4 regions of the Ensifer canadensis genome follow, and region 1 is predicted to be linked to each of the others. Evidence: predicted binding sites of a transcription regulator. Region 1 holds the regulator's gene; each other region holds the start of a gene.
What was found. The regulator PhoB, encoded in region 1, activates phosphate uptake and scavenging genes when phosphate is short. The targets are predictions, from matches to a motif close to TGTCATNNANCTGTCAT.
Positions count from the first base shown of each region.

Region 2: a site for PhoB is predicted at 2,356-2,372, ahead of J3R84_RS17590 (alkaline phosphatase). Genes of this name have one in related genera too.
Region 3: a site for PhoB is predicted at 3,896-3,912, ahead of J3R84_RS08170 (LTA synthase family protein). Genes of this name have one in related genera too.
Region 4: a site for PhoB is predicted at 5,565-5,581, ahead of phnC (phosphonate ABC transporter ATP-binding protein). Genes of this name have one in related genera too.

Region 1 is NZ_CP083370.1:149,210-156,636, forward strand. Features, by position in the region: gene pstA (phosphate ABC transporter permease PstA) at 1-536, shown strand, start outside; gene pstB (phosphate ABC transporter ATP-binding protein PstB) at 550-1,365, shown strand; gene phoU (phosphate signaling complex protein PhoU) at 1,422-2,132, shown strand; gene phoB (phosphate regulon transcriptional regulator PhoB) at 2,436-3,119, shown strand; gene J3R84_RS00715 (GcrA family cell cycle regulator) at 3,288-3,809, opposite strand; gene J3R84_RS00720 (aspartate aminotransferase family protein) at 4,231-5,430, shown strand; gene argF (ornithine carbamoyltransferase) at 5,560-6,477, shown strand; gene J3R84_RS00730 (Hsp33 family molecular chaperone) at 6,824-7,427, shown strand, end outside.
Region 2 is NZ_CP083370.1:3,627,483-3,634,909, forward strand. Features, by position in the region: gene J3R84_RS17585 (hypothetical protein) at 1-445, opposite strand, end outside; gene J3R84_RS17590 (alkaline phosphatase) at 555-2,306, opposite strand; gene J3R84_RS17595 (aspartate-semialdehyde dehydrogenase) at 2,695-3,729, shown strand; gene J3R84_RS17600 (lytic murein transglycosylase) at 3,937-4,758, shown strand; gene J3R84_RS17605 (carbonic anhydrase) at 4,982-5,629, opposite strand; gene pdxY (pyridoxal kinase PdxY) at 5,699-6,580, opposite strand; gene J3R84_RS17615 (NAD-glutamate dehydrogenase) at 6,863-7,427, shown strand, end outside.
Region 3 is NZ_CP083370.1:1,665,311-1,672,737, forward strand. Features, by position in the region: gene J3R84_RS08150 (ankyrin repeat domain-containing protein) at 1-537, opposite strand, end outside; gene J3R84_RS08155 (TolB family protein) at 805-1,632, opposite strand; gene J3R84_RS08160 (hypothetical protein) at 1,657-1,842, opposite strand; gene J3R84_RS08165 (NAD+ synthase) at 1,995-3,677, opposite strand; gene J3R84_RS08170 (LTA synthase family protein) at 3,947-5,869, shown strand; gene J3R84_RS08175 (DUF1003 domain-containing protein) at 6,127-6,675, shown strand; gene J3R84_RS08180 (TadE/TadG family type IV pilus assembly protein) at 6,871-7,293, shown strand; partial or broken gene J3R84_RS08185 (TadE/TadG family type IV pilus assembly protein) at 7,295-7,427, shown strand, end outside.
Region 4 is NZ_CP083371.1:1,224,711-1,232,137, reverse strand. Features, by position in the region: gene J3R84_RS25460 (alpha-D-ribose 1-methylphosphonate 5-triphosphate diphosphatase) at 1-235, opposite strand, end outside; gene J3R84_RS25455 (DUF1045 domain-containing protein) at 237-944, opposite strand; gene phnE (phosphonate ABC transporter, permease protein PhnE) at 1,070-2,587, opposite strand; gene phnE (phosphonate ABC transporter, permease protein PhnE) at 2,597-3,559, opposite strand; gene phnD (phosphonate ABC transporter substrate-binding protein) at 3,667-4,572, opposite strand; gene phnC (phosphonate ABC transporter ATP-binding protein) at 4,659-5,501, opposite strand; gene J3R84_RS25430 (NAD(P)/FAD-dependent oxidoreductase) at 5,670-6,797, opposite strand; gene J3R84_RS25425 (LysR family transcriptional regulator) at 6,878-7,427, opposite strand, start outside.

The DNA of each region.
Region 1 (7,427 bases):
ACATCAACAATCTCGCCGCCGTTCCGTCGATCGTCTACGGTCTCTTGGGGTTGGCCGTATTCATCAACTTCGCCGGCATGCCGCGCTCGGCCGCCCTCGTCGGCGGCCTGGTGCTGACGCTGATGACCCTGCCGACGATCATCATCGCCACCCGTGCAGCGTTGAAGGCGGTCCCGCCGTCGATCCGCTCGGCAGCGCTCGGTCTCGGTGCGTCGAAGATGCAGACCATCTTCCACCACGTCCTGCCGCTGGCGATGCCGGGCATCCTGACCGGCACGATCATCGGTCTCGCCCATGCACTTGGCGAAACCGCGCCGCTGCTGTTGATCGGCATGGTCGCCTTCGTCGTCGATTATCCCGGCTCGCCGATGGAGCCGTCGACCGCGCTGCCGGTGCAGATCTACATGTGGGCCAACGAGGCGGAACGCGCCTTCGTCGAGCGCACATCCGGCGCGATCATCATTCTTCTCATCTTCCTCGTCGTCATGAACCTTGGCGCCATTCTGTTGCGACGTCGCTTTGAGCGCCGTTGGTAGTGAGGTAATTACTATGAACATCATGTCAGAAGCAGCAGTCGAAAAAGCCTTGGATCAGAAAATGAACACCGTGCCCTACAAGATGATCGGCAAGGATGTGTCGGTCTACTACGGCGAGAAGCGTGCGCTTTTCGACGTCAATCTCAATATCCGCGAGAACACGGTGACAGCGCTGATCGGCCCTTCGGGCTGCGGCAAGTCGACCTTCCTGCGCACGCTGAACCGCATGAACGACACCATCGAGAACTGCCGCGTCACCGGCAAGATCACGCTCGATGAAGACGACATCTACGACCCGACGATCGACGTCGTGGAACTGCGAGCCCGCGTCGGCATGGTGTTCCAGAAGCCGAACCCGTTCCCGAAGTCGATCTACGACAACGTCGCCTACGGCCCGCGCATCCACGGGCTTGCCCGCACCAAGTCTGAGTTCGACGAAGTCGTCGAGACCAGCCTGCAGAAGGCTGGTTTGTGGAACGAGGTGAAGGATCGCCTGCAGGAGCCGGGCACCGGTCTTTCGGGCGGCCAGCAGCAGCGTCTGTGCATCGCGCGCGCCGTTGCCGTCAGCCCTGAAGTGATCCTGATGGACGAGCCCTGTTCGGCGCTCGATCCGATCGCGACGGCCAAGGTCGAGGAACTGATCCACGAGCTGCGTACCAACTTCACGATCGTCATCGTCACCCACTCGATGCAGCAGGCGGCGCGTGTTTCGCAGCGCACTGCCATGTTCCACCTCGGCAATCTTGTCGAGGAGAACGACACCGACAAGATGTTCACCAATCCGGATGACCAGCGTACCCAGGACTACATCATGGGCCGGTTCGGTTGATGGCCGAAGCTCCTCTTCACCCCGTTTCCTGAACGCGCCCGCAAGGATCGAAGACTATGTCCATGCACATAATGTCCGCCTACGACGAAGAACTGAAATATCTCACGCGCCGCATCTCCGAGATGGGCGGGCTTGCCGAGCAGATGGTGGGCGAATCCGTTCGTGCGCTTGTCAATTCTGACCTCGCCTTGGCGCAGAAGGTGATCTCCGACGACACCATCCTCGATGAAGCCGAACGCCAGATCGGCGAAAAGGCAATCGTCACCATCGCCAAGCGCCAGCCCGTTGCTGCCGACCTGCGCGAGATCATGGGATCGATCCGCATCGCGTCCGATCTGGAGCGCGTCGGCGACCTCGGCAAGAACAACGCCAAGCGTGTCATCGCGGTTGCCGGCTCCGGCATCCCGCGCAAGCTGGCGCGCGGTCTCGAACACCTGGCAGAGCTTGCGCTGGTGCAGCTCAAGGAAGTCCTCGACGTCTACGCTTCCCGCTCGCCGGAGAAGGCCAACAGCATCCGCGAGCGCGACGAGGAGATCGACGCGATCTACACCTCGCTGTTCCGCGAGCTGCTCACCTACATGATGGAAGATCCGCGCAACATCACGCCCTGCACGCATCTTCTCTTCTGTGCCAAGAACATCGAGCGTATCGGCGACCACGCCACCAATATCGCCGAGACGATCTACTACATGGCGACGGGCGCGCAGCCGGAAGGCGAGCGTCCGAAGGACGACAATACGTCGACGCTGGGTGCCGTGAAGGACTAACGCATGTCGCGCAAAAGTGCGCAGCGGTTTTGCGATAACGACATGTGCAAAAACAAGAACTTAAAGCACAACAAGCGCATCTTAGAGATCGCGACGCGCTTTAAGACCCGGATACGTTCGAGTGCCTGCTTATGAACCTGCTCCGGTCGCAGCCCTGGTTGCGGCCCTGCTCTACTGCGTCTGAAGCTATACGTTTTCGCGCGTGCCTATGAAAACGCGCGGAGTGCTCCAGATTCTATATGTTCGAGCATCTCTTTGCGTTCGATCGAACGCGAGACGCTCTGGGTAAGGAGACGTTGCCTGATGTTGCCGAAAATCGCCGTTGTCGAAGACGAAGAGGCGCTGAGTGTCCTGCTGCGTTATAACCTCGAAGCCGAAGGGTTCGATGTTGATACGATCCTGCGCGGAGACGAGGCGGAGATCCGCCTACAGGAGCGCCTCCCGGATCTCCTGATCCTCGACTGGATGCTGCCGGGCGTTTCCGGCATCGAGCTTTGCCGCCGGCTGCGCCAACGTCCGGAAACCGAGCGCCTGCCGATCATCATGCTGACGGCGCGCGGCGAGGAGAGCGAGCGGGTTCGTGGCCTTGCCACCGGCGCCGACGATTATGTCGTCAAGCCGTTCTCGACCCCGGAGCTGATGGCCCGTGTCAAGGCGATGCTGCGGCGCGCCAAGCCCGAGGTCCTCTCGACGCTGCTTCGCTGCGGCGACATCGAGCTCGATCGCGAGACCCATCGCGTGCATCGCCGCACCCGCGAGGTCCGCCTTGGTCCGACGGAATTCCGCCTGCTCGAATTCCTGATGTCGTCGCCGGGCCGGGTGTTCTCGCGCTCGCAACTCCTTGATGGCGTCTGGGGCCACGATATCTATGTCGACGAGCGCACCGTCGACGTGCATGTCGGTCGCTTGCGCAAGGCACTGAATTTCTCGAGCATGCCTGATGTCATCCGCACCGTTCGCGGTGCCGGCTACTCGCTCGAAAGCTGAGCCAGCCGGCCACTGCAGCGCCGCGCATCTTAATGGACGCGCAAAGGTCGCTGTTGCATCTTGAATTGCGGCATGTTTCCTTGAAGCGAATACGAACCAGGGAAACATGCAGCAGCCAATAAAAAAGGGGCCGTGCGGCCCCTTTTCTGCATGTGGTTTTCGGTCGTCTCAGCGAGCGCGACGGCGCTCGGAGGTCGGCTGATAGGCAAGCCGCGCATGGAATGTGCAATAGGGCGAAGCTTCCGGGGAATCGTTGCCGCAGAAGTGGAATTCTTCCTTGAGCGGGTCGCCGATCGGCCATTTGCAGGTGCGCTCGGTCAACTGCGTCAGCTCCAGGCGGCGCGACATTGGCACGACCACATCCGTCTGGATGCGGAAATCCTGTTCGGCGACGAGATCGACTTCGACCTCTTCCTTGAGCACGGTCGCGCCGGCCGCACGGGTAACCGTCCGTGTCGTGACGCGCGAAGCGTAGTTCGGAGCGCGCGGCGCCGAAGTCGGGCGCTGCTTCGGCCGGGTCGCGGCGGTGGTTCCGCCAGCCTTGGCCCTGCCGGGCAGGCTCAGCCGGTGAACCTTGCCGATGACCGCATTGCGGCTGACGCCGCCGAGCTGTGCCGCGATCTGGCTCGCGCTCAGGCCCTCGGACCAAAGCTTCTTCAGTTTTTCCACCCGCTCGTCAGTCCAGTTCATTTCTGCACTCTCCGTTCTCAGCGTTGGCGATGACAGAATCTCTCACCACGCTCCGGACAGGCTCCGGAGCTGCAACGCGATAACACTTTTGGTGACTAGGCCCGCCGCATGCGTCTAGTAATTGAACATTAACCTACTGACCGGCGGACTCCGTGGCAAGAGTCCCGCGAATCGCGCCGAATCGATTTCTTGGTTTTCCCCAACTTGCTCGGTGGGCGTTGCATTTTTGCAAGCCCCGTCGCGTGATTTTTTCGTCGCATGGATCAGACCTGTCCGACCGCACTGCAAAGCTTGGTTTTGTTGACATTGCGCTGCGAAATAGGAATAGTGCCTGCGCCGCCGCAAGGCGGCATTTTTAATTTTTTGCCGCGCTCAACAGGGGCTCGGATCGATGCCGATAGCAATGAAGGAGAGGCTCGCCATGACTGCAACCACGCCGCTTTACGACACCTACATGCGTGCGCCGTTGCGTTTCGAGCGAGGAGAGGGCGTCTGGTTGATCGCCGAAGACGGCTCGCGCTATCTCGACTTCGCCGCCGGCGTCGCCGTCAACTCGCTTGGCCATGCGCATCCGCATCTGGTCGAGGCGTTGAAGGCGCAGGCCGAGAAGGTCTGGCACCTGTCCAACCTTTATGAGGTCCCCGGCCAGGAGAGCCTTGCACGCCGGCTGACGGCCGTCACCTTCGCCGATCGTGTCTTCTTCACCAACTCGGGTGCCGAGGCGCTCGAATGCGCGATCAAGACTGCGCGTCGCTACCACTATGCCAAGGGCAATCCGGAGAAGTTCCACATCATCACCTTCGAGGGTGCCTTCCACGGACGCACGATCGCGACCATCGCGGCGGGTGGTCAGCAGAAGTACATCGAGGGCTTTGGCCCGAAGGCCCCGGGTTTCTATCAGGTTCCCTTCGGCGATATCACGGCGCTCAAGGATGCGATCACCGACGAGACGGCGGCGATCCTGATCGAGCCGATCCAGGGCGAGGGCGGCATCCGCCCGGTCACCAAGGAATTCATGCAGGAGCTGCGCGCGCTTTGCGACGAGTTCGGTCTGCTGCTGATCCTCGACGAGGTCCAGTCCGGCGTCGGCCGCACCGGCAAGCTTTTCGCCTATGAATGGGCTGGCATCCGTCCGGATATCATGGCTGTCGCCAAGGGCATCGGCGGCGGCTTCCCGCTCGGTGCCTGCCTTGCGACCGAAGAGGCGGCTGCCGGCATGGTCGCCGGTACGCACGGTTCGACCTATGGCGGCAACCCGCTTGCCATGGCTGTCGGCAACGCCGTGCTCGACGTCATCCTGGCCGACGGTTTCCTGGAGCATGTCCGCGACGTGGCCCTGGTCTTCCGCCAGGGCCTCGCGTCGTTGAAGGACCGTTTCCCCGATGTGATCGAGGATATCCGCGGCGACGGCCTGATGCTCGGCATCAAGGCGAAAGGCCCTTCGGCCGATCTCCTGAAGGCGATCCGCGCGGAGAAGCTGCTGGCTGTTCCGGCCGGCGAAAACGTCCTGCGCCTGTTGCCGCCGCTGACGGTGACCGCCGCGGAAGCGCGCGAAGGCCTGGCGCGGATCGAGCGCGCGGCCGAAGCCGTGAGAAGCAGCAGCGGTACCGCCGCAGCCTAATTTGTGAACCCGGAGATCGGCAGCGATTTTCCCAAGGGTCCATGCGCGAGCCCAAGGTGTCGAGCGTTCTTTTGGCTCTTCGACACCGGTCGCGCTCCACGGGCCATTCTGAGACAGGAATTGACTACGATGGCAGGCACAAGACATTTCATCGATCTTTCGGCCATGACGGCAGCCGATCTGCGCACGATCATCGATGACGCACGCGTGCGAAAGACGGCGACGAAGGCCGGAACCGCCGAAAAGCCGCTCGCCGGCAAGATGTTGGCGATGATCTTCGAAAAGCCTTCGACCCGCACGCGCGTCTCCTTTGACGTCGGCATGCGCCAGCTCGGCGGCGAAACCCTGTTTCTCTCGGGCACCGAAATGCAGCTCGGCCGCGCCGAGACCATCGGCGACACTGCCAAGGTGCTGTCACGCTACGTCGATGCGATCATGATCCGCACCACCGATCATCGCCGTCTTCTCGAGCTTGCCGAGCACGCCACGGTGCCCGTCATCAACGGCCTGACCGACGACACCCATCCCTGCCAGATCATGGCCGATATCATGACCTTCGAGGAGCATCGCGGCCCGGTGAAGGGCAAGACCATCGCCTGGACCGGCGACGGAAACAACGTGCTTCACTCGCTGATCGAGGGCTCGGCCCGTTTCGGCTACCGCATGAACATGGCGGTGCCGCTCGGTTCCGAGCCGCACGACAAGATCCTCAACTGGGCGCGCAACAATGGCGGCGAGATCCTGCTTTGCCATGAGGCCGAGCAGGCCGTTGCCGGCGCGCATTGCGTCGTTACCGACACCTGGATTTCCATGAACCAGGAGCATCGCGCTCGCGGCCACAACGTCTTCCAGCCCTTCCAGGTCAACGACGCGCTGATGAGGCACGCCTCGCCGGACGCACTGTTCATGCACTGCCTGCCGGCGCATCGCGGCGAGGAAGTGACCGACGAGGTCATCGACGGGCCGCAGTCGGTGGTATTCGACGAGGCGGAAAACAGGCTGCACGCACAGAAGTCGATCATCGCCTGGTGCATGGGGCTCGTCTGATCGGCGCGTCTGCCTATTGAAATTTCCCGCATGCGACACGATTTAGGCCGAATGCGGGACGTTCCGGGGTGGAAACAACGGACGTTACCTGACGACAGGCAGCGCATGATCGGCCGGCAAAACGGCACATGCCTGCTAGACAAATCCGTTTATGGCGGGATCGAATAGGATAACGGGCAGGCTGCACCGGAGGATGTTTATGTTCTCTGCGCGGCCCTCTCCCAAGCATGTCGCGGAAAAGTGCGCAGCGGTTTTGCGATAACGATATGCACAAGAACAAAAACTTGAAGCGCAGTCAGCGAATCCTGGCGATCGCGACGCGCTTTAGTGACGTAAGGAGCAGCAGATGACTGAGATGGCACCAGGACTTGGCGAATTCGACTTTGCCGGTGACGATCATGTCGTGCCCTTCCAGGTGGAGGGCCTCGATGTGCGTGGCCGCGCCGTTCAGCTCGGCCCGATGCTCGATGCGATCCTCGAGCGCCACAACTATCCGCTTCCGGTCGCGCGGCTGGTTGCCGAGACCGTGGTGCTGACCGTGCTGCTCGGAACGTCGCTGAAGTTCGACGGCAAGCTTATCGTCCAGACGAAGAGCGACGGCCCGGTCGATCTTGTCGTCGCCGATTTTGCCACGCCCGATCGGGTGCGCGCCTATGCCCGTTTCAACGAGGAAGCGCTGGAGGAAGCTCTGAAGGACGGACGCACCCAGTCGCATGAGCTGCTGGGCAAGGGCGTTCTCGCCTTCACCATCGATCAGGGTGCCCATACCCAGCGCTATCAGGGCATCGTTGCGCTCGATGGCGCCACGCTCGAGGAGATTGCCGGCGTCTACTTCCGCCAGTCGGAGCAGATCCCGACCAAGGTGCGCCTCGGCGTTGCCGAACTGCTCGACCGCGACGAGAACGGCAAGCCGCGCCATCGCTGGCGCGCCGGCGGCATGGTCGCGCAGT
Region 2 (7,427 bases), 570 kb from region 1:
ACGAGCGCAGACGCAGCAGGCTGACGAATCCGGTCTCCGGATCGGTCCAGGAGCCGACCTCCAGTGTCCCGCGAACCTCGATCGTCTGGCCGGGCGGCACGAAGGTCTGCTTCTCCCCGAGATAGACGACGACGATATTGTCCGGCCAATCGGAATCCGACGAACAAAACGGGCAAAGCGCCATCGGAACTTCCGTCAGCACGAAGAACGCTGCCTCTGCCTTGAGCGGCGGCGCCATGAAGCCGCGCATGCGGACTTCCTGACCGGCAAGGCTCTTCACCTTTGTCGAGAATTCGAGGCCGAGTACACTGACCTTGCCGTAGAGCTCATCGAAAGTGAGACTGGCGTCGGCCAGGGCCGCATGCCCGTCGAACGCGACAACCGCGCCGGCAATCAGGCCGAGCACAGCTCGACGGCTCAAGGATATGGGTGTCGGTAGGGTCATCGTCTTATCGCCAAGAGTACCCCGGCAGCGCATGGGCGTGATGTGGCCGGGAATGAACGTCAGCGTGAAGCCTCCTCCCCGTTTCAGGGAGGAGGCGGGTTTCAAACGATCAGTTGGTCTGCTTCACGCCGAGGGCAAGCGCATCGACGAGAACGCGGTAGACGTCGCTCTGCTCCATGTAGCCTCTGAAGCCCTCGCTGCCCGGACCTTCCGACTGCAGCACGACGTCGTCGACCGTGTGCTGGCCGGTGCTTTCGTCCTTCGGCAGGATGCCGACGCGCAGCACGGCGCCGGGCATGTCCTTGTAAGCTTCGTTGGCGACATACTCGTCCTTCTCGTTCTTCACCGCCGGCTCGAACGGCCCGTCCAGCTTGGGGCTGAAGGTTTCGTAGTAGTCGGGGAAGTTTGAGACGAACATCGCCAGACGACGGCTCGCGTCGATCTTGTCGGGGAAGCCGTCCTTGTTCTCGTCGGTATAGTTCGGGAAGCCCGCCGAAGCGCCTGTTTTGACCTTGTCGCGGCCTTCCTTGCCCTCGACGGTGTCGTCGATGATGCCGAGCAGTGAGACGCCATGGGTATGGTCGCCGGTCACGACAACCAGCGTATCCGGGTTGTTCTTCGCGAACGCGCGGGCAACGCCGACCGCCTGGTCGAACTCGATGGTCTCGACGACGGCGCGCTCCATGTCGAGCGGATGGCTCATCTTGTCGATCGAGGCGCCCTCGACCATCAGGAAGAAGCCGTTTTCGTTCTTCGACAGCCTGTCGAGCGCGGTCTTGATCATGTCGACAAGGCCTGGCTGGCCGGGGAACTTTTCGACCGTGCCCTTCTTCAGGAACTCGCGATCAAGCGTCACGTCCATGTTGCCGGTGTGGAACAGACCGAGAAGCTTGCCGTCGGCGGGCGCATTGGCAAGTTCGCTCTTGTCGGTCGCAAGCGCATAACCGGCTTCCTGGAAAAGCTTGATGTAGTCCTGGTTGTCCTTGCGCTTGGAGCCGGGCGTCTCCTTGCCGAGGAAATAGGCCGAGCCTCCGCCAAGGATGACCTCCGGCTTGACGTCGTAGATCATGCCGACGATCTCGGCCTTGTCGCTGCGGTTGCGGGTGTGGGCGACGACGGCGGCCGGCGTGGCGTCCTCGATTTCCGAGGTCGTGACGAGACCGATCGACTTCTGCGTCTGGCGGCGCAGCGCTTCGGCAATGGTCTCGACCCGTGGATCGTCGAGGCTGTCGGGCGTGCGGTCGCCATAGACGCCCACGGCGTTGATCACGGTCTTGTGGCCGGTCATGTAGGCCGACATGGTGTTGGCGCTGTCGGTGTCGATCGAATTGGTCGCCGACGTGCCGATGAAGGCCATGCGCTCGAGGTCGTCCATGTTGAGGCGGCCATTGGCCTTACCCTCGGTCATGCCCTTCGACATGATGCGGGCGGCGGTGCGGTGCGCAACCGAAAGGCCATCGCCAAGCAGGAAGATGACGTTCTTGACCTTCGGCTGCTCCGCCGTGGCATAGACGTGCCAGGTCACGGTCTTCGTCTCTCCGCCAGCCGTCACTTCGACCTTGTAGCTGCCCGGTGCGCCAATTATAGCGTTGCGCAGGAGCAGGGCCGAACCGAGCTCCTTGTCTTCCTTGCCCTTTTCCATCGCGACATAGGCGGCTTCGGCACCGAGCGCTGCCTTGTAGTCCTGGCCGTTGACGGTCACCTTGATGTCTTCCGCCTTGACGGCGCTCTTGAGCTCGACCTTGAAATCGAACGGGGAACCGGCAAGAATTGTCGCGCGATCAATGGGATAGACGTCTGCGGCCTGAGCGGCGTGGGCCAGAACCGTCGTGGCAAAGAGGGTGGCAAGAAGCATACGCATGGCAATCGTCCCTTTGAGGTGTCGGATTGCGCGGTCGTAACGCCCGGCGATGACAGCGACATGACATTGCGATCACGTTTGCAGGCGCCAAGCATCGCACGCTTGACTCGCCGATAGAAACAATTATTACGAGCCTCGGAAAGGAAGGCATTCCATGCTTCGCCGCGAACACAACTTCGCTGACAGCAGCGTCCTGGCAGAAATCGCCGGGCAGGATATGCGTTTTCCAGCTTCCTTCAAAACAACGGCCAAAACGACGACGAAAACCGTCTGACGTCTCTGGCCCTCCGCTCTCTCCCCGGTTTGGCCGGGGACAGGAACCCTCGCGGCGGATCGCGCGGTTTCCCCCTCCACCCGACGAGGAGAGACAAAAAAGAGAGCTTAGATCATGGGTTTCAAGATTGCAGTCGCAGGCGCCACCGGCAATGTCGGCCGGGAGATGCTGAACATCCTTTCGGAACGCGGCTTTCCCGCCGATGAAGTGGTCGCCCTTGCTTCCGCCCGTTCCCAGGGCACGGAAGTTTCCTTCGGCGACAAGACGCTCAAGGTCAAGAACCTCGAAAACTACGATTTCTCCGATACCGATATCTGCCTGATGTCGGCCGGCGGCGCGGTTTCGCTGAAGTATTCGCCGAAGATCGGCCAGCAGGGTTGCGTCGTCATCGACAATTCCTCGGCCTGGCGTTACGACTCCGAAGTGCCGCTGATCGTGCCGGAAGTGAACCCGGACGCGATCACGCTCTTCACCAAGAAGAACATCATCGCCAATCCGAATTGCTCGACCGCCCAGCTCGTCGTCGCGCTGAAGCCGCTGCACGACCACGCCAAGATCAAGCGCGTCGTCGTCTCGACCTACCAGTCGGTTTCCGGCGCCGGCAAGGACGGCATGGACGAACTCTTCAACCAGACCCGTGCGGTCTTCGTTGCCGACCCGATCGAATCGAAGAAGTTCACCAAGCGCATCGCCTTCAACGTCATTCCGCACATCGACGTCTTCATGGAAGACGGCTACACCAAGGAAGAGTGGAAGGTTCTGGCCGAGACCAAGAAGATGCTCGACCCGAAGATCAAGGTGACCTGCACGGCCGTGCGCGTCCCGGTCTTCATCGGCCATTCGGAATCGGTCAACATCGAGTTCGAAAACGAGATCACCGCTGACGAGGCGCGCGATATCCTGCGCGAAGCACCGGGTTGCCTTGTTGTCGACAAGCACGAGAACGGCGGCTACGTAACGCCTTACGAGTGCGCCGGCGAAGACGCGACCTACATCTCGCGCATCCGCGAAGACGCAACCGTCGAAAACGGCCTCAACATCTGGGTCGTTTCCGATAACCTGCGGAAGGGTGCGGCACTCAACGCGATCCAGATCGCCGAGCTGCTCATCAACCGCGGTCTGATCCGCGCCAAGAAGCAGGCCGCCTGAACAAACAGACGGTAAAGCACGAATAAGAACCCCGCCTGGCCCGTTATCGGCCTGCGGGGTTTCCTGTTTCACGGATCCGTGCGCAAAATTGATCGGATTCACGTGAAACCGTTAGGAAATTTCCGCCAATGAGGGGCGGGTGACAGAGCCGGCAAAGGCTGGCATCTTCCTAACGGCAACCAGATTTGGGCAATGACGGGGTATTTCATGCACACGGCAAAGTGCGTAGCGATTGGGCTTGCGGCCCTGATTTCAACGGCGATCCTTCCGGCGACCGCGTCGGCGGCACAGTGCGGCAACGACGGCAGCGGTTTCGCGGCCTGGATGACGCAGTTCAAGCAGGAAGCCTCCGGCAACGGCATCAGCCCTGCGGCGCTCGACAAGGCGCTCTCCGGCGTTTCCTACAACAAGGCGACGATCCGCGCCGACCGCGGCCAGAAAAGCTTCAAGCTCTCGCTCAGCCAGTTCATGCAGAAGCGTGGCGGTCAGACGATCATCTCGCGCGGCAAGAAGATGAAGGCCCAGAATGCGGCGCTCTTCAACAGCATCGAACGGCGCTACGGCGTACCGGCCGGCCCGCTGATCGCCATCTGGGGCATGGAAACCGGCTTTGGCGGCTTCATGGGCAAGGAGCATACGCTCTCAGCCGTTTCGACGCTCGCCTATGACTGCCGCCGGTCCGACTACTTCACCAACCAGCTCTATGCGGCGCTCCAGCTCGTCCAGCGCGGCGATCTCAGCCCGGCTGCACGCGGCGCTGCCCATGGCGAAATCGGACAGACCCAGTTCCTTCCGGCAAACGTTCTGAAATACGGCGTCGACGGTGACGGCAACGGCCATATCGACATGGTCCGCTCGAAGGCTGACGCGCTTGCTTCGACCGCGAACTTCCTGCGTGGACACGGCTGGCAGCCGGGCGCCGGATATCAGCCGGGACAGGCCAATTTCGGCGCGATCCAGGGCTGGAACGCCGCCAGCGTCTATCAGCAGGCGATCGCCATCATCGGCGCGGAAATTGACGGCGACTAGAGCATTTCCAGGAAAAGTGCGAAGCGGTTTTCCGTCAGGAAATGCGTAGAAACAAGGAGATAGAGCGTTTCTGCGACTCCGCTTAAACCGCAGACGCTCTAACGCATGTTGCGCAAAGGTGCGCAGCGGTTTTGCGATAACGACAGCGCAAAAACAAAAGATCAAAGCTTATGAAATAAAAGAAGCCCGGTTCGAAAGGACCGGGCTTTTTCTCTGGCTTCTATCACATACCTGGACGGGCAAAGTCGCCGCTCTTCGGATCCATCACCCAGAGCTCGCCGGTCGAAATGTCGAACCAGGCGCCGTGAAGCTGGAGCTTGCCCTTCGATTCGAGAATCTGGACGCAGGGGAAGGTGCGAAGATTGGCGATCGAGTTGCGGATGGAAACCCGCTCCAGAGCGCGCTGCCGCTCGGCCTGGGTCATCACGTCATTGCTCTGGATCTGTTCGGCGGACGGTTTCAAGAGGTGCATCCAGCGACCGATGAAGTCACCCGGCGACAGGGGCTCGGCGTCCAGGTCAAGCGCCGCCTTGATGCCGCCGCAGCGTCCGTGGCCCATGACGACGATGTCGCTGACACGCAGAGACTGGACGGCAAATTCCAGAGCTGCCGACGTCGAGTGGTAGTGTCCGTCCGGCTCGTAGGGCGGCATGAGATTGGCGACGTTGCGCACGACGAAGAGCTCGCCCGGGCCGCTGTCGAAGATCGTCTCGGGCGCTGCCCGGGAGTCACAACAGGCAATGACCATGGTCTTGGGCTTCTGCCCGCTATCCGCCAATGTCTTGTAACGCTGCTGCTGTTCGCTGAAGCGACCACTCATGAAGTTATGATAGCCGTTCAGAAGGTGGTCTGGAAAACGCTGCATATCCATCGGTTACCCCGCTGCTGTCGAGAGTTCAATCCACCAAGCCATCCGACGGCGTGCCGTGAACAGCTTCTTCTATTTCCGCCGCATCTGGCTCGGATGCAGCAAGCGCCGCATCTGCACCATCGCCATCGGCGTCGAGAGACTGGACGCATCCTGTTCGAGCGTCAGTTCATCGGCGCCGCGCTTGACCGTGCGCGCGATAATTTCGAACACGCTGGCTGTCGCCATCTGAAGCGCGCGCTCCTCGGAGAGGCCTTCCAGCAGCCGCGCCAGGAACACCGCCGCCAGCAGATCGCCCGTGCCGTTCGGCGGGTTCTCGATCAGCCGGTGTTCGGCGAGCAGCGCATGGTTGCCGGAGAGATAGAGATTTCCCGTCCCGCCCTTCATCATCGGAATCGCCGACGTGACCAGCATGCGCGAGGGACCAAGCCCCAGCGCCGCGTCAAGGATTGCCGCATTGGTCTCGAGCGTCGCGCCGGCAAGCCAGGCCAGTTCGAACCGGTTGGGCGTGGCGAGACTTGCAAGCGGCAACAGCCGGTCGCGGATGGTAATCGCCGTCGCTTCGGGCACGTAGAGCCCTTCGGCATCACCGATCACCGGGTCGCAGGCATAGACGAGATCAGGATTGCGGGCGCGCAAGGCGGTCACCAGCCGGGCAACGCCCTCTGCCTGGCTCGCCGAGCCGAGATAGCCTGACAGGACTGCCCGGACCTCGCCGGCCCAGGGCGCCTGAGCCAGATCGTCGATCACCGACTGGAATTCCGCGTCCGGTATCGTGATGCGCGTCGAATGGCCATGGCCGGGATGCCAGGGCAGAATGACGGTCGGCAGAGCCCAGACGGGATGGCCAAGCGTCTCCAAGGCAAAGACAACCGCCCGATTGCCGACGGTGCCGCGAACCACGTGACTAGAAATGACGATGACGGCACCAGGCAAGGAGGGCATTTCGGGCATCGGCCAGTCCAATCCTTCGATTTGAACTCTGATCACCGACTGTCACCGCCATGTCAACAGGCTATGGCAGACAGGTTCCGCACGAGCCGCTGGCGTTTTCGTGCTTTTTCATCGAAATTCGAGCAATTTTCGCCAATCTGCCTTCGATTTAAATGGATTTGAGCTGTTTTCACGTGAGATTCTCCGATTCTCGGCTCGTTTTTGCCGAAATCGTCATAAAAAGCGGTCGCCATTAGCCAAGGTTCTGATAGGGTCTAGCCTATCATGAATGGGAGAAACTTCATGGGCGTGAAATACAATCCGAAGCGGGACAGACACATCGACGCAGCGAAGGCGGCGGCCATCAAACTGGGCACCGACGCGCTGGCGCCCGAGATCCTCTTCGGCGGGGCCAGCAACGACGACCTCGATCTTTATTCGGCGGACATGCTGGCACTGACGGCGGCCCATGCGAGAAGCGAACTCGCACGCTGGGACGGCGGCAAACCTCAAGTGTCGGTTGAAACCGTGGCCGGCGTTGCGCCTGGCGGCACCGAGGTTTCGATCATTGCCGTCACCGAACACAACATGCCGTTCCTCTTTGATTCGGTCATGGGCGAGGTGACGACCACGCACCGCGATATCCATCTCGCGATCCATCCCATTCTGGTCCAGGAACCGGGCAAGCCCGCCAAGCCGTTCGATCCGGACGAGCCGAGCGATCCGGCACACCGGATCAGCCACATCCAGATCCACCTGAGCAAGTTGACGCCGGTCGAGGCGCAATCGCTCAGCAACCGTATCCGCGATGTGCTCGAACAGGTTCATCAGGCCGTGCACGACTGGCCGGCGATGACGACGCTGCTCG
Region 3 (7,427 bases), 1.5 Mb from region 1:
TTCAGCCGCTGCAAGGGAAGATCTGCCGGGAACGCGGGCATAGGCCGCGTAGAGCAGAGGCTCCCAATCGTAAGGCCCACCACGCTTGCCGGAGAGTTTCGGATCCGTGTCGAGCCAACGGTCGATGGCGTCGCCATCGCCAAGAGCGGCTGCTACATGGATGCTTTCACGGGCAATTTCTGGATGCTCGTCGAGCAAGGCTTTCGCCTGGGCATATCGCTCCGGGTCCGCAGCGATGTCGCCGAAATAGGACACGGTCGCCAATGCGAGGAAGCGATTGGCAAGCTGTTCGGTGGCGGGCTTGCCGCCCTGAGCGCGTTCGAGATGCGTTTTCAATCGGGTCCAGCTGGAGAAGCCGAACTCCCGGGCGATGACCAGTTGGGCATCCTGCAGGCCGATTGTGGCCGGCTCGGAGAAATAGGACAGCGCCCGCTGGCGTGCCGCGGCATCGCCAGCCTTCAGGGCTTTGTGAAAAGCCTTGGCCTGCTTGCGGATGGAATAGAGGGTAGCGTTCGCGGAAAGATCGCGCGTGATCATGAAAGACCTCCTTTCATTCACGTCCGGTATCCGCGCCCACAGACTGAAAAGAGGTGTGGCAACCAAGTCCAGTGAAACAGGTGGGTCTGGCCCTTCCCGCGGATCGGGTGCGCCCTGCGAACGACACGATCGCTAGCACGCAGCCGATATTCTTGTCCACTGCATGTTTCCTTAAATCCTATCCGATTTAAGGATAAAACATGCAGCAATTCAAAGTGCTACAGCGACCTTTGCGCGTCTGATAAGACGCGCGGCGCTGTAGGCTTCTCAGCTTTCCGGTTCGTAGCGAACGAAAGCAAAGCGATCCCCCTTGGGCGACCAGTTGGGAACATTCATCGTGCCCTGCCCGCCGAAGAGCTCGAACAGCTCGCGCGCGTTGCTGCCATCCATCTCCATCAATCGCAGACGGACGTTCAGGTCCCGCGGATGATCGAAGACATCGCCGTCATAGGAGAGAACCAGAAGGTGTCTTCCGTCGGGCGACGGATGCGGGAACCAGTCGCCATAGGGGCTGTCGGTCACGCGCTCAACGTCGGTGCCGTCGGGACGAACGCGCCAGATCTGCATGCGGCCAGTGCGGCTGGAGTTGAAGTAGATCCACGCTCCATCCGGCGACCAGTCCGGCCCGTCGTTGCGGCCTTCGCCCTGCGTCAGTCGCCGCTCTTCGCCGCCTTCGACCGAGATCGTATAGATATCGAAGACCTGATCACGAATACCGCAATAGGTCAGTGCGCCGCCATCCGGCGACCAGCCGTGCCAGTAGGACGGGAGGTTGGGGGTGACAAGCCGCGGAGTGCCGCCAGAAGCCGGCAGCAGGTAGATCGCCGACTTGCCGAACTCGGTCTTGTCGCTGATCGCAATCGTGCTGCCATCAGGCGAAATGCCGTGGTCATTGTTGCAGAGATGGGCAAAGCCGGTTTCGATCTCGACCGGCTCCGAGCCGTCGAAGGCCAGCCGGTAAAGCCGGCCGTCGCCATTGATGATGAGATATCGCCCGTCCGGAGACCAATTCGGCGCCTCGACCAGCCGCTCCGTCTGCCAGACGACGCGAGTCTCGGCGGTAACGATGTCATAGGTTTCGATGGAACTGCGCATACGCTTCTCCTGCCGCAACCGCAGCTATTTGCTTTCTTCGCCCCGTGGCAGCACCGCCAAGACTTTGGCGCAGATCGACCGCATCAAGATGACGCTGCGCTGGTCTTGCCAGGTCGAGACCAAGCCCCAGGCCAGCAGCAGAAGAATGCAGACGAAGGCGACGCCGACGGTGACGAGACTACCGGTCGCAAGACCATAGACACCGAACACGGCCGGCGTCGCGAAACAGGCGATCTGCGCCGAAAGCTGCCCACCGGCAGAAACGTCGCTCAGCGACCACAGCCGGATCAGCCGGATTTCCTCCTCGGTGAACTCCGGCTGGCTTTCCTTGCCGTCCCGCCCTTCGGGGATGCGCTCACCGTCTATCCCCGATCGCGGAACCGGTTGGTGATTGGATAGCGCCGATCGCGGCCAAAATTCTTCTTGGTGATCTTCACGCCGGGCGCCGACTGTCGGCGCTTGTATTCGGCGATATAGAGCAGATGTTCGATGCGGTGTACCGTTGTCTCGTCATGACCACGAGCAACGATCTCCTCCGTGCTCATCTCCTTTTCGACGAGGCACTCCAGAATGTCATCGAGCACCGGATAGGGCGGCAGTGAATCCTGGTCCGTCTGGTTGGGGCGAAGCTCGGCCGACGGCGCCTTGTCGATGATGTTTTGCGGGATGACCACGCCGGATGGACCGAGCGCGCCCGGCGGCACGGTGGTGTTGCGCCAGCGCGAGATGCCATAGACCTCCATCTTGTAGAGGTCCTTGATCGGATTGAAGCCGCCGTTCATATCGCCATAGAGCGTGGCGTAGCCGACCGACATTTCCGACTTGTTGCCGGTGGTGACCACCATCGAGCCGAACTTGTTGGAGACGGCCATCAGGATCGTGCCGCGCGTGCGGCTCTGCAGGTTTTCCTCGGTGATGCCCGATTCCGTGCCCTCGAACATATCGGCCAGCGCGCCGAGAAATCCTTCGACCGGCTCTTCGATCGGCACGATATCGTAGCGGCAGCCGAGCGCTTCGGCGCAATCCTTGGCGTCCTTCAGCGAGTCCTTCGAGGTGTAGCGGTAAGGCAGCATGATCGTGCGTACCCGCTCCTCGCCGAGCGCATCAACGGCAAGTGCTGCGCAGATCGCCGAGTCGATGCCGCCGGACAGGCCGAGCACGACGTTCTTGAAACCGTTCTTGTTGACGTAGTCGCGGAAGCCGAGCATGCAGGCGCGATAGTCTGCCTCCTCCCGCTCCGGCAGGCGCGATTGCAGGCCGCCGGCACAGTGCCAGCCATTGTCGCCCTTTTTCCATTCGACGATCGACAGCGCCTCCTCGAACTGGCTCATCTGGAAGGCGAGCGACTTGTCCGTGTTGAAGGCGAAGCTCGCGCCGTCGAACACCAGTTCATCCTGACCGCCGAGCTGGTTGGCATAGATCATCGGCAGGCCGGTCTCTATCACCTGCTTGAGCACGACCTGATGGCGCACGTCCACCTTGCCGCGATGATAGGGCGAGCCGTTCGGTGACAGCAGGATTTCGGCGCCGCTTTCCGCCAGTGTCTCGCACACACCAAGATCGCCCCAGATGTCCTCGCAGATCGGGATACCAATGCGAATGCCGCGGAAATTGACCGGCCCTGGCATCTCGCCCTGGTCGAACACCCGCTTCTCGTCGAACTCGCCGTAATTCGGCAGATCGACCTTGTCGCGTACCGCAATGATCTTGCCGCCATCGAGCACGGCGACGGCATTGTGGCGCCCGGTCTTGGCCAGGCGCGGGAAGCCGATAATGACGCCCGGGCCGCCGTCGGCGGTCTCCTCGGCCAACTTTTCCACCGCCTGTAAACAGGCCTTGAGAAAAGCAGGCTTGAGAACCAGATCCTCCGGCGGATAGCCGGAAATGAAGAGCTCGGTGAGCAGCAGGAGGTCGGCGCCCTGGCGCGCCGCATCGGCGCGCGCCTCACGCGCTTTCGCCAGGTTTCCGGCGATATCGCCGACGGTCGGATTGAGCTGGGCGATTGCGATACGAAGCAGGGTGGGAGCGGCTTTGTGAGCGGTCATGAGCGGGCCTGTCGGTCTGTTCTCGAACGAATGCGTCTGACTTTCGCCCCGATCTTTAGCGCAATCCGCGCGAAAATGCCCACAGCCAATCGCCGCGAAGCGAAAAATTCCAAAAAATTCTGCGTTTCCGGTTTGTTATCGGCGCCGGCTCGCGCGTCCTCACGTCACGAAAACCTGTTTCCAAACACCCTGAACAAGTCATTCATCCCCTGTTCAAAATGACAGTCGTATGACAGCTACACGACACATTGATGAAATTGGAGAAGACGTTGGCCAATATCGATTCAGCCGTAGCGAGGAGATCACGAGTCTACGCTGGTAGACCCGGATTTGCCGCGCGGCACGCCAAGACGCTGACCTCCGCACGCAGTGCATTGTTCTCGCTGTCGATCGCGGCAGCCCTCGTTTTTGCAGTCGAGTTGATCGTGCGCCAGTCCATGGCCGACACGGTCGCCTACTTCCTCGATCCGACGCGCCCCGCATGGACCACCATCGGTGCATTCTTCCTGATCCTTCTCGCCATCGATGGCGTTTTCGGCCGCGAACACAAGTCCGCCGTGGTGCTCGCGCCGCTGGCGATCATACCGGCCATCATCTGCCAGCAGAAGCAGGTCTTTCTCTCCGACCCGCTCTATCCGACCGACTTCCTCTTTGGCCGCCAGATCCTCGAATTGATGCCTGTGCTTGTCAAGGATCGTCCGTGGACGGCCGTCGGCATCGTTGTCGGCCTCATCGCAGCCGTTACAACCATCGGCCTGTTGCTGCGTTACGCCTGGCGCAACTTCCCCAAGCTGACACGCCGCGAGCGCATCGCTCGCGCAGCTTTTGCGCTGCCGCTGCTCTTCGCCTTCTGGCACATCATGGATTACAACCAGTTCTCCTGGATCCGTGATCGCCTGAAGGTCATCCCGATCATGTGGGACCAGACCGAAAACTATCGTCACAACGGCTTTGCGCTGGCGTTTGCGATCAATCTGCCGATGGCCAACGTCAACGCGCCCGCCGGCTACATGGCCGATGCGATCGATCGCATCCCGGTCAAGCCGCTGCCGGCCGGCACCTCCCACCGCAGCAAGCCCGACGTCATCGTGCTGATGAGCGAATCCTTCTGGGATCCGACCCGTCTGCCGAACGTCAAGCTTTCGCCCGACCCGATGCCGACGATCCGCGAAATGCAATCTGGCAACGTGTTCTCGCCAGAGTTCGGCGGCATGACGGCCAATGTCGAATTCGAAGCGCTGACCGGCTTTTCGAATGCCTTCCTGCCCTATGGCAGCATTCCGTACCAACAGTACATCCGCAATCCGATCCCCTCGCTTGCCACCTTCTTCCGTGGCGAGGGTTACGTTTCGCGTGCCATCCATCCGTTCCAGAGCTGGTTCTGGAACCGCACCGCCGTCTACAAGGCCTTCGGCTTCGACACCTTCAAGTCGGAGGAGAATATGCCGCCGATGCAGAAGCGCGGCATTTTCGCCTCGGACGAATCCCTGACCAAGGAGATCATCCGCCAGGCGGACGCCATGGATGACCCCTTCTTCTTCTTCGCGGTAACGCTGCAGGGCCATGGCCCCTATGAGCCGAACCGCTATGCCAAGAATACCATCAAGGTCGAAGGCAACCTGCCGGAGAGCGATCGCCAGGTGCTTGAAACCTACGCCCAGGGCGTCAAGGAAGCCGACGAGAGCCTGAAGAAGCTGATGGACTGGGCCAAGCAACGTGACCGCGAAACCATCATCGTGCTCTTCGGCGACCACCTGCCGCCGTTGAACACGGTCTACACCAACACCGGTTTCATGAAGGGCGTGACCGCGGAGCGCAAGGGCTCGAAGGACCAGATGAAGGCGCAGCACGAAACTCCGCTCGTCGTCTGGTCGAACAAGACGGGTCCGAAGAAGAATGTCGGCACGATCAGCCCGGCCTTCCTTTCCTACCAGATCCTCATGCAGTCCGGCTACGAGCATCCCTACTATACCGGCTTCCTCGGCAAGGTGCACGACCAGTACCGCGTCGTCGACCGCTACATGCTGATCCGCAAGAACGGCAAGGATGTCGCCGAATGGTCTCGTCAGCCGAAGGTCCCGGCCCTGCTGCGCGACTATCGCTTCCTCCAGCACGACATGATGTTCGGCAAGCGCTACTCGACCGACCGCTTCTTCAAGTCGCACGCGGATCTCTACGCCGCAGGCTTCTAAACCACACCCGCACACGTTCGTGCGACATCACTGGCCTCTGAACAGAGCCGGACGGTAAACCGCCCGGCTCTGTGCATTTTCTCATCTATCCCGTTGATTTCCTCGTCGAAGTGGTGCGCTTAAGCGCGTCGCGATCTTTCCGATTCGCTCACTGCGCTTTAGGCTCTTGTTTTTTGCCCGTGTCGTTATCGCAAATCCGCCGCACACTTTTGCGCGAAACGCTTTCGATATCGTCCGATCCATTTCCGGAGATAGCCATGCCGCATTTGAACGAACTCTCGCAGCACATCTTCGGCAAACCGATGGCCGAGCTCGGCGAAATCGAGCGCCGCATCCTGACCCGCGCCAAGGAACGACGCACCGTTGCAACCGACACCAATGCCGCGTTCAGCGCCGAGCTGTCCGTCGGCGACCGGCTCGCCGACGCCATTGCCAGGATTGGCGGCTCCTGGGGGTTCATTCTCAGCTTTTGCGGCTTTCTCGTCGTCTGGGTGATCATCAACACCGTCTTGCTGGTGACCGGGGCCTTCGATCCCTACCCCTTCATCTTCCTCAACCTGCTGCTTTCGATGCTGGCGGCGCTGCAGGCGCCGGTCATCATGATGTCCCAGAACCGGCAGGCCGAGCGCGATCGCTTCGCTGCGGCAAAGGACTATGAGGTCAATCTGAAGTCGGAAGTCGAGTTGATCGCCCTGCACCACAAGGTGGACGATGTGCTACTGCGCGAGATCGCCGAGCTGAGGACCGACATCGCCAATCTTAACCGCCAGCTTTCCCAGTATCGGCACATACCCGACAATGAATAGACACCGGACAAGCCACTAAAGCGCGCAAGAATCTGCAAGATTCCTAATTCAATCACAAATTTGTATTTTGCAACAATAGGCTATTTCTGACTATTGAAACAACCTATTAGCGTATCGAAAAATTAACACTTGGGGAGCACCGTCAAGGCGCAGGGACAGAGAAAAAGCAGTCACGGTTCGGTCGGAGTTGCTGATATGTCCAAAATAACGCGCCTGTTCGGCAGCCGCGATGGCGCTGCCGCAATTGAATTTGCAATCATCGCCCCTCTATTCTTTCTATGTGTGTTGACGTTGATCGCCTACGGCATCTACCTCAGCGCGGCCCACTCCATTCAGCAGATAGCCGCCGACGCAGCGCGCACCGCCATTGCCGGACTTTCCGAAGGCGAGCGAGAACTCCTTGCCACGGACTACATCCAGCGCACGACCATGGACCAAGCCTTCATCAAGCCGTCCCGTATGACGGTCACCGTCAAGGACGATGCTGGTAACGCCAACCAGTTTACCGTGAGGATCAAGTACGACGCCGGCGATCTCCCGATCTTCAACATGTTCACTTTCGCCATGCCGAGCGAAAATATCGAGCGCTTCGCTACGATCCGTTTGGGAGGTATCTGATATGGGTTTGAAAGCGCCGGGAATAGCACACCTCGCCCGATCAAGAGGTGGCAACGTCGGCATATCCGCCGCTCTCGTCATGCCGCTCGTGATCGCCTCCATGGGACTTGGCATCGACTACGGTTACCTCACGG
Region 4 (7,427 bases), on a different replicon from region 1:
TCGCGGCGATCTTCAACCAGCGAACGCCGGGCCGCGGCGAGTAATGTGCCTCAAGGTGGTCGGTGTGCAGCTCGATGAGGCCAGGCAGAAGGTAGTCGCCTTCGAAGTCTTCACCAGTGTTGGTCGTGCCATGAGAGATATCGGCGATCTTGCCGTCGCGGATCAGCACCGAGCCGTCGAGGATACTGTCCTCGAGAACGATGCGGGCATTGGTCAGGACTTGTTCTTTGCTCATCTCATGCGATCTTTCGTTGTGTCGCGCCGCGGAGCGGCAGCAGGGAATGGACCAGGAACGGTGCGCCACGGTGCGGCTCGACGAAGAGCGCAACTGACGTGACGTGAAGCGGCTTGCCGATGTGATCAGCAAAGGTGCTCTCAAGCACGGTCCGCATTGGTTTCGCTGTCTCGCCGGGTACCGGCCCGGTCAGCGTCAGGTGAAACTGAAATTCTTCGAAAACATAGGGGTATCCCCACTTTCTCAAGTATTCCCTCTGCCGCTCCGGAAGCTTGTCCGGGTTGCGTCGCGCCATGTCCACGTCCGACAACGGCGCCCGAAACGGCTCGAAGGTTTGCACGGCCTGCGCCGCGAATTCCTGCAACGCCTCGCAGTGGTTCGCGGAAACCAGCGCGAAGAACGGGCCAAGCTGAAGGAGCGTGAGTTGAGGGATCTCGAAGGGTTCAAGGTTGTCGGCAAACGTTTCGAAGGCTGCGACCAGCTCGGCTTCGCTGCGGTCTTCGGCAAGTGTGAAGGGGGCCTTGAGAGTGCCGTGAAAGCCGTAGCGTCGCGGGTCGGCAGTCAGTGCATGTCGCGTGGCGGCATCAAGGCTGCCTAACGCTGAAAGTTCATTGGTCTCGCCGGTAAAGGCATCACGGCCGAGCCAATGGGCCGCCGTCTGCGACAGCCGGTCGTCTGCCGGCGGCGCGAAGTAGATTGCATAACGCACGGTCTTCACTTTCTTGTATCGACCGGCCCGCCGGAACGGCGGGTCGATTGTTCGCGGGATGCGATGCGCAGCTAGCCGATTTCCATGACAACATCATGATGGCCGCGCTGCAAAAATTCTTCTCGTCAATGAGCCTTCTGCCCCATCAGTCGCGAGCGGCAGGCGTTCGAGATGCTGTCGAAAATAAACACGACCAGCAAGATGAGAAGCACCATATAAGCGACATTTTCCCAATCGGAGTTGGTACGCATCGCTTCCCAGAGTTTCAGGCCGATGCCACCGGCGCCGACAGCGCCGATGATCGTTGCCGAACGCGTGTTGGATTCCCAGAAATAGAGCGCCTGGCTGGCGAATACCGGCAGGACCTGCGGCAGGACGCCAAAGCGTTGCACGGCAAGCGGGGTGGCGCCGACGGATTTTACGCCTTCGCGCTGCTTGTCGTCGATGTTCTCCAAAGCCTCGGAGTAGAGCTTGCCCAAGGTGCCTGTATCGGTGAAGAAAATTGCCGACATGCCGGCAAGCGGTCCCGGGCCAAAGGCGCGCGTGAAGAACAATGCCCAGATGAACATGTCCACCGAACGCAGGAAATCGAAGAAGCGCTTGGCGAGCTGGTTCGTCAGGAAATTCGGGGTGATGTTGCGCGCCGCCAGGAAGCAGAGCGGGAACGCGACCAGCGAGGCAAAAAGCGTGCCGACGAAGGCCATGACCACGGTCTGCAGCAGTTTGGTCCACACATCCAGATGCTGCCATTCGGCGTTGTAGAGGATGTTGTTCCAGGCAAGCGACAGGTTCGAGCGCGTGGGTTCGATGCGCTCGCCGCTCGTGATCAACGAAAATATATCGCCATAGCCCTTGCCGAAGAACGGTGAGTGGACGTCGAAGAGGAAATTGGCCCAGCCGAAGAAGCGATTGCGGATCGAGATGTCGTCACCTTCGACGTCGGCCCAACCAGTTGCACCAAAGGCGAGCGTGATCTTCTCGCCCGGGCGTTTCTGCGTGGCCCAGGCGGGGAGGGCACCCTGAGGGGTTACCGTGTCCTGGCCATCGACGGCCATCGTCAGCGTCTCGCCACGATGGGTTGCCTTGACGAGTCCGTCGGCAATTTCGATCTTCGTCGACCTGTCATAGGTGATGACGGCCCTGGTGATGATTTCCTCGGTCCGCATTTCGACGCGGTTCTGCTCACTTGGCGTATTGGCCGCGCCGAGCGCTGAACCCGGCGCCATGAAGCTGAAGGATGACGTCGTCTTGGGCTTTGCAGTCTGTGCGGTTGCAGCGGGTAATTCGACTTTTCGGGTCACGGTTTCCTTGTCGAGTTCCACCCATGCCGGATTCGGATTTGGCCCAAGCGGCGAGTTGCGCTGGTAATCGAGCGTCATCGTCTTGTCGCGGGCGATCTTGATCTCGGGCCGAACCTCGTAGGAGACCCAATCCGCGAGATAGGTCCCGGCAATGCCCCAATTGGCGTTGCCCAGAACATGCCCGATCGAAAAGAACCACCAGCTGAAGATGAGGTAAGCGACGAGGCCGACACTGATGACAATCGTGCGCAGGCGCTTGTTCGAGGAGCCCTGCAGCAAGTGCGGGTGACGCGATGCGATCGCATCCATTTCGAGAGCGCTTAATCTGGTCGTGGAGGTCATGATGCGCACCTACTGGGCAAGCTGGAAGGCCTGGTCGCCGACGAGGCGACGGCGCAGCCATGCGGAAAACTGGTCGACGGCGAAGATCGTTGCAAACAGCAGGATGACGATCGCCAGTGTCTTTGCCTGATGGCCCTGGCCGATCGACAGACGCAGCAACTCGCCGATCCCGCCGCCGCCAACTGCGCCGATGATGGTCGAGGCGCGTACGTTGATCTCGAGGCGAAGCAGGAAATAGCTGGCGAAGTTGGGCAGCACCTGCGGCACCATGCCGAACCAGACGCGTTCGATCCAGTTGCCACCGGCGGCGCGCAGGCCCTCGTCCGGTTTCATGTCGGCGTTCTCGACCACCTCGAAAAACAGCTTGCCGAGTGCGCCGACCGTGTGGATCGAAACCGCCGCGATCGCGGGTATCGGCCCGAGCGAAAGGATTGCCAGGAAGAAGCCGGCGATGACCACTTCGGGAAAGGCGCGCAGGATCTCCATCAGCCGGCGCACGACACCCCGCACCCACGGATTGGGCATCAGGTTGCGGGCGGCGAGGAAACAGAAGATGAAGCCGAAGAACGTGCCGATGACGGTGGAGAAGATCGCGATGTTCACGGTCTCCAGCATCTTGTGCACATACTCAGGAATGTAGAAGCTCTCGGTCAGGTAGAGCCGACCCTCGGGATAATTGTACTTGAAGCTGCCGTCGTCGTAGGGCGAAGGCAGATCGAACATGGCGCGGAAGATTTCCAGGCCGTCACGCGGCGCGAGATCGCCGACGAAATCGAAGAAGTGCGGCAGGCGGTCGAAGAATTTGCCGGCATTGGAATCGTTGGCAAACCAGAGCGAGCCGGAAAGGGCGAGCAACAGCACGGCGAAGCCGAGCCAGGAGTAAAGCCGGCGACGGGAGTTCAACTCCTGCCAGTGGCGCTCGACCAGCGCGCCGTTTTCACTCAGATGCCTCGGGAGCATGGAAGTTGCCATGAATGTTCCGGCAATGCCGGCCTCTGTCGACAGGCGCTCCAGGCGCCCCAGAAAAAAGGCGAACGCTGGCCGTTTTGGCGGCCAGCGTCCTTGAATGATCAGGAAAATCAGCCGCCGATCGTTGCCTTGCGGGCGTCGATGATCGGCTTGTAGAAGTCGGCGTTGACTTCGGTGAAGCCAGTGAAATCGCCACCCTGGATGGCGGAGAAGCAGGCGGCATCGGTCTTCGGCAGGTCGAGCATGAACTGCTTGAACTTCGCCTTCATGTCGTCGTTCATCGTCGAGCGGACGACGATCGGGCCGTTCGGGATCAACGGCGACTTCCAGAGCTCGACCAGGTCGTTCATGTCGAGGATGCCCTTGTCGACCATCTTCTTCAGATTGCCCGAGGTGTAGCCGTCCTTGAATTCGCCGACGCCCGAACCGAAGGTCGTGCCGGCATCGAACGTGCCCTTGACGACTTCGAGAACCAGGTTTTCGTGACCGCCGCCGAAGCCGGTTTCACCGAAGAATTCCTTGACCGGCGCGCCGATCGATTCCGGCAGGGTGACGAGCGGGATGAGGTAGCCAGAGGTCGAGTCCGGATCGGCAAAGCCGAGCTTCTTGCCCTTCAGGTCTTCGAGCTTGGTGATGCCGGAGTCCTTGCGGGCGACCATGATCGAGTGGTAGCCGGTCGAACCGTCGGTCTGGACGGTCGTCAGGATCGGCTCGACCGCGTCGGCCTTGGCGAGGTAGATCTTGGCAAAGCCCGAAGCGCCGAGTTCGGCGTAGTCGAGCGTGCCGCCGAGCAGGCCCTGGATGACGCCGTCATAGTCGGCGGCCGGGAACAGCGAAACCTTTTCGACGCCGATTGCAGCCGGCAGCTTGTCGACGATACACTGGAAGTTGCGCAGGCGGTCGGCTTCGTTTTCGCCGCCGATGATACCGACGCGGAATTCCTTGAGGTCTTCGGCCTGAGCGTGGCCGACGAGGGCGAGCAGGGCGACAGCGCCCAGAAGAGCTTTCTTCAGCATAAGGTTCTCCCGTTTCTCCGGCTTTGCCGGATGATATTCGGTTTCAAAGAGGTGCCCTTGACGTGGGCCTTCGATCCTGGCGGGCGTCAGATGCCGGCCAGTGCCAGCGGCTGGAGGCCGGCAGATGCCGTTTGTTCCTGCGGAATGGCCGCCGGAATGTTGATGCTTGTCGAGGTCATCGATTCCTCGATGCCCGTATCGGCGCCGTAGATCTCGGCGACGGCGGCCGCCGTCAGGTCCTTCGGCTGGCCGTCGAAGACGATGCGGCCGTGCGCCATACCGATGATCCGCTCGCAGTAGTTGCGCGCCGTGTCGAGCGTGTGGAGATTGGTGATTACGGTGATGCCGTCGCGCTCGTTGATGTCGCGCAGCGCGTCCATGACGATCTTGGCGTTGAGCGGGTCGAGCGAGGCGATCGGCTCGTCAGCGAGCAGAACCTTCGGCTGCTGCATCAATGCGCGGGCGATGGCCACGCGCTGCTGCTGGCCGCCGGAAAGCGTGCCCGCCGCCTGCAGCGCCGTCTGCTCGATGCCGAGGCGCTCCAGCGCGCCGATCGCCATGATGCGCTCTTCGCGGGTAAACATGTTGAGGATGCTCAGAACGGTCGAACGATGGTTCAGGCGACCCAGCAGCACATTGGTCAGAACGTCGAGGCGCGGCACCAGATTGAACTGCTGGAAGATCATCGCGCAGTCGCGCTGCCAGTTGCGCAGTGCGGCACCGCGCAGTGACGAGACTTCCGTGCCGGCAAACTCGATCGAGCCGGACGACAGGTCGACCAGGCGATTGATCATGCGAAGCAGCGTAGACTTGCCAGCGCCGGAGCGGCCGATCACGCCGACCATCTGGCCCTGGGGAATGTCGAAGGTAACCGAGCACACGGCTGTCTTCTTGCCGAACTGGCGGGTTACATTCTTCAACTGAAACATTTCTAGCAGGTCCTCTTTCGGGGAGACCGGTCATCGGTATGACACCTGCCATATCGGCGCTTCATGAAAGCGAAATGTCAGTTTCTTGTAGTTTATGTTACAGTTCACAGCCTCGCCGACATCCTTAACGGAATGTGACAATCGCAGCGGGATGGAGGTGCGTTGTCGCTACCTCAGGAAGCGCTCGGGGTTGAAACCGACGGGGTCAAGGCCGTTTGCGGCGAAGCTTTCGGGCGCCGGTAGGCCAATCAGCAGGTTTGCGGCAAGCGCGCCCAGTGCCGGCGACGTCAGAATGCCGTAGCCGCCCTGGCCGGCAAGCCAGAAGAAATCCGGTCGATCCTTGGCGTGACCGATCACCGGCAATTTGTCCGGTGAAAAGCTGCGCAAGCCGGCCCAGCTCTTGAAGATGCGGCGGACCGGGACGGTCGTCGCCTCTTCCACGTAGTGTGCGGCCCAGGCGACATCGATCTCCTCGGGCTGCACGTCCGTCGGTTCGCACGGCGTGGCGTCGGCGGGAGAGGCAAGCAGCCGTCCGCCTTCGGGCTTCATATAGAAGTCCTCGTCGATCTCGTTGATCTCGGGCATTGTCAGGGCATCGATCTCCGCGGGAAGGTCCACCGTGATCGCGCTGCGGCGATGCGGCACGATGCCGACCGGCGTCACGCCGAAGAGGCTTGCGACCGGGTCGGCCCAGCCGCCAGCCGCATTGACGATGACCTGGGCATGGATCTCGCCGGCATTCGTCGAAAGCACCCAGCCATTTGCCTCGCGGCGCGGAGCCACGATGTCGCTGCGCTCAATCACCTCGGCGCCATGGCGACGTGCGCCGCGCAGGTAACCCTGCAGCAGGTTCTCGACCTCGATGTCCCAGAAATTCGGGTCATAAAATGCGGCCGCCACATAGTCGCGCCGAAGAATCGGTACGCGGGTGATTGCTTCGTCGACAGTCAGCCTTCGCAGGTCGGGATTGACAGCGCTTTCCTCGGCAAACACCGCCTCAAGCCGTGCCACTTTCTCCGCATTGGCGATCATGACGCCGCCACGCTGCTTCAACAGCGGTACGTCGGAAAAGCCTTCGGGAGGCTGATCGAAGAAAGTCTTGGAGATCGCCGCGAGCTTGCACACTTCAGGGGCGTTGTACCGCAGAACGAATTCGGCGGCGGAGCGCCCGGTGCTGTGATAACCGAGCCCGTCTTCCCGCTCGATGACGGCAACGGAGCGGTGCGGTGCCAGAAAAAAGGCCAGCGAAAGGCCGGCAATGCCGCCACCAACGATTGCCACATCAAATTCACGCATGTCCCGACCCCGCTCCTGATTTGGTGGGACCATAGGCAGCGCGTGTTACGCGTTCAAATTTATAACGGGAAATGTCGCTATCAATTCTGCTGATGATCAAGGCAGTGATCAAGCGGCGCGGTATCGGCCACATGCGCAAGGAAGGCGGCCTCGGCCGGATTGAGAATCGAGTTCGGGTTGGAGATGCGAAACACATCCGTCGTTGGCAGGTTGTGGTAGGGCGGCAGTTGCCAAAGTCGTCCGCCGGCGACGGCGGGCGCTGCCAGATGATCCGGCAGCATGCCGATGCCGACGTTGGAGGCGATCAGCCGCATCACTTCCTCGACATTGCAGGAGACGGCCCGAACCTGCTGGCCAAACGAGCCAATGGCGCGCACTGCCGTCACGGAGTTCATATGCTGTCCGCCGAGCACATCGGCGATGAAGGCGATATAGGCATTGCCGCGAAGATCGTTGAAATCAACACCCTCGACACCGAACAGGGGATGCTCGCGGCCGCAGTAAAGCGCATAGCGCTCACGCACGTGGAAGCTCTTGTTCAGCCAGGCGGGGATGTTGCCGTCGCAAAGACCCATCGTCGCGATGTTGCGTTCGACTGCGCTCAGAACGTCCACAGTCGTGGCGACCGTC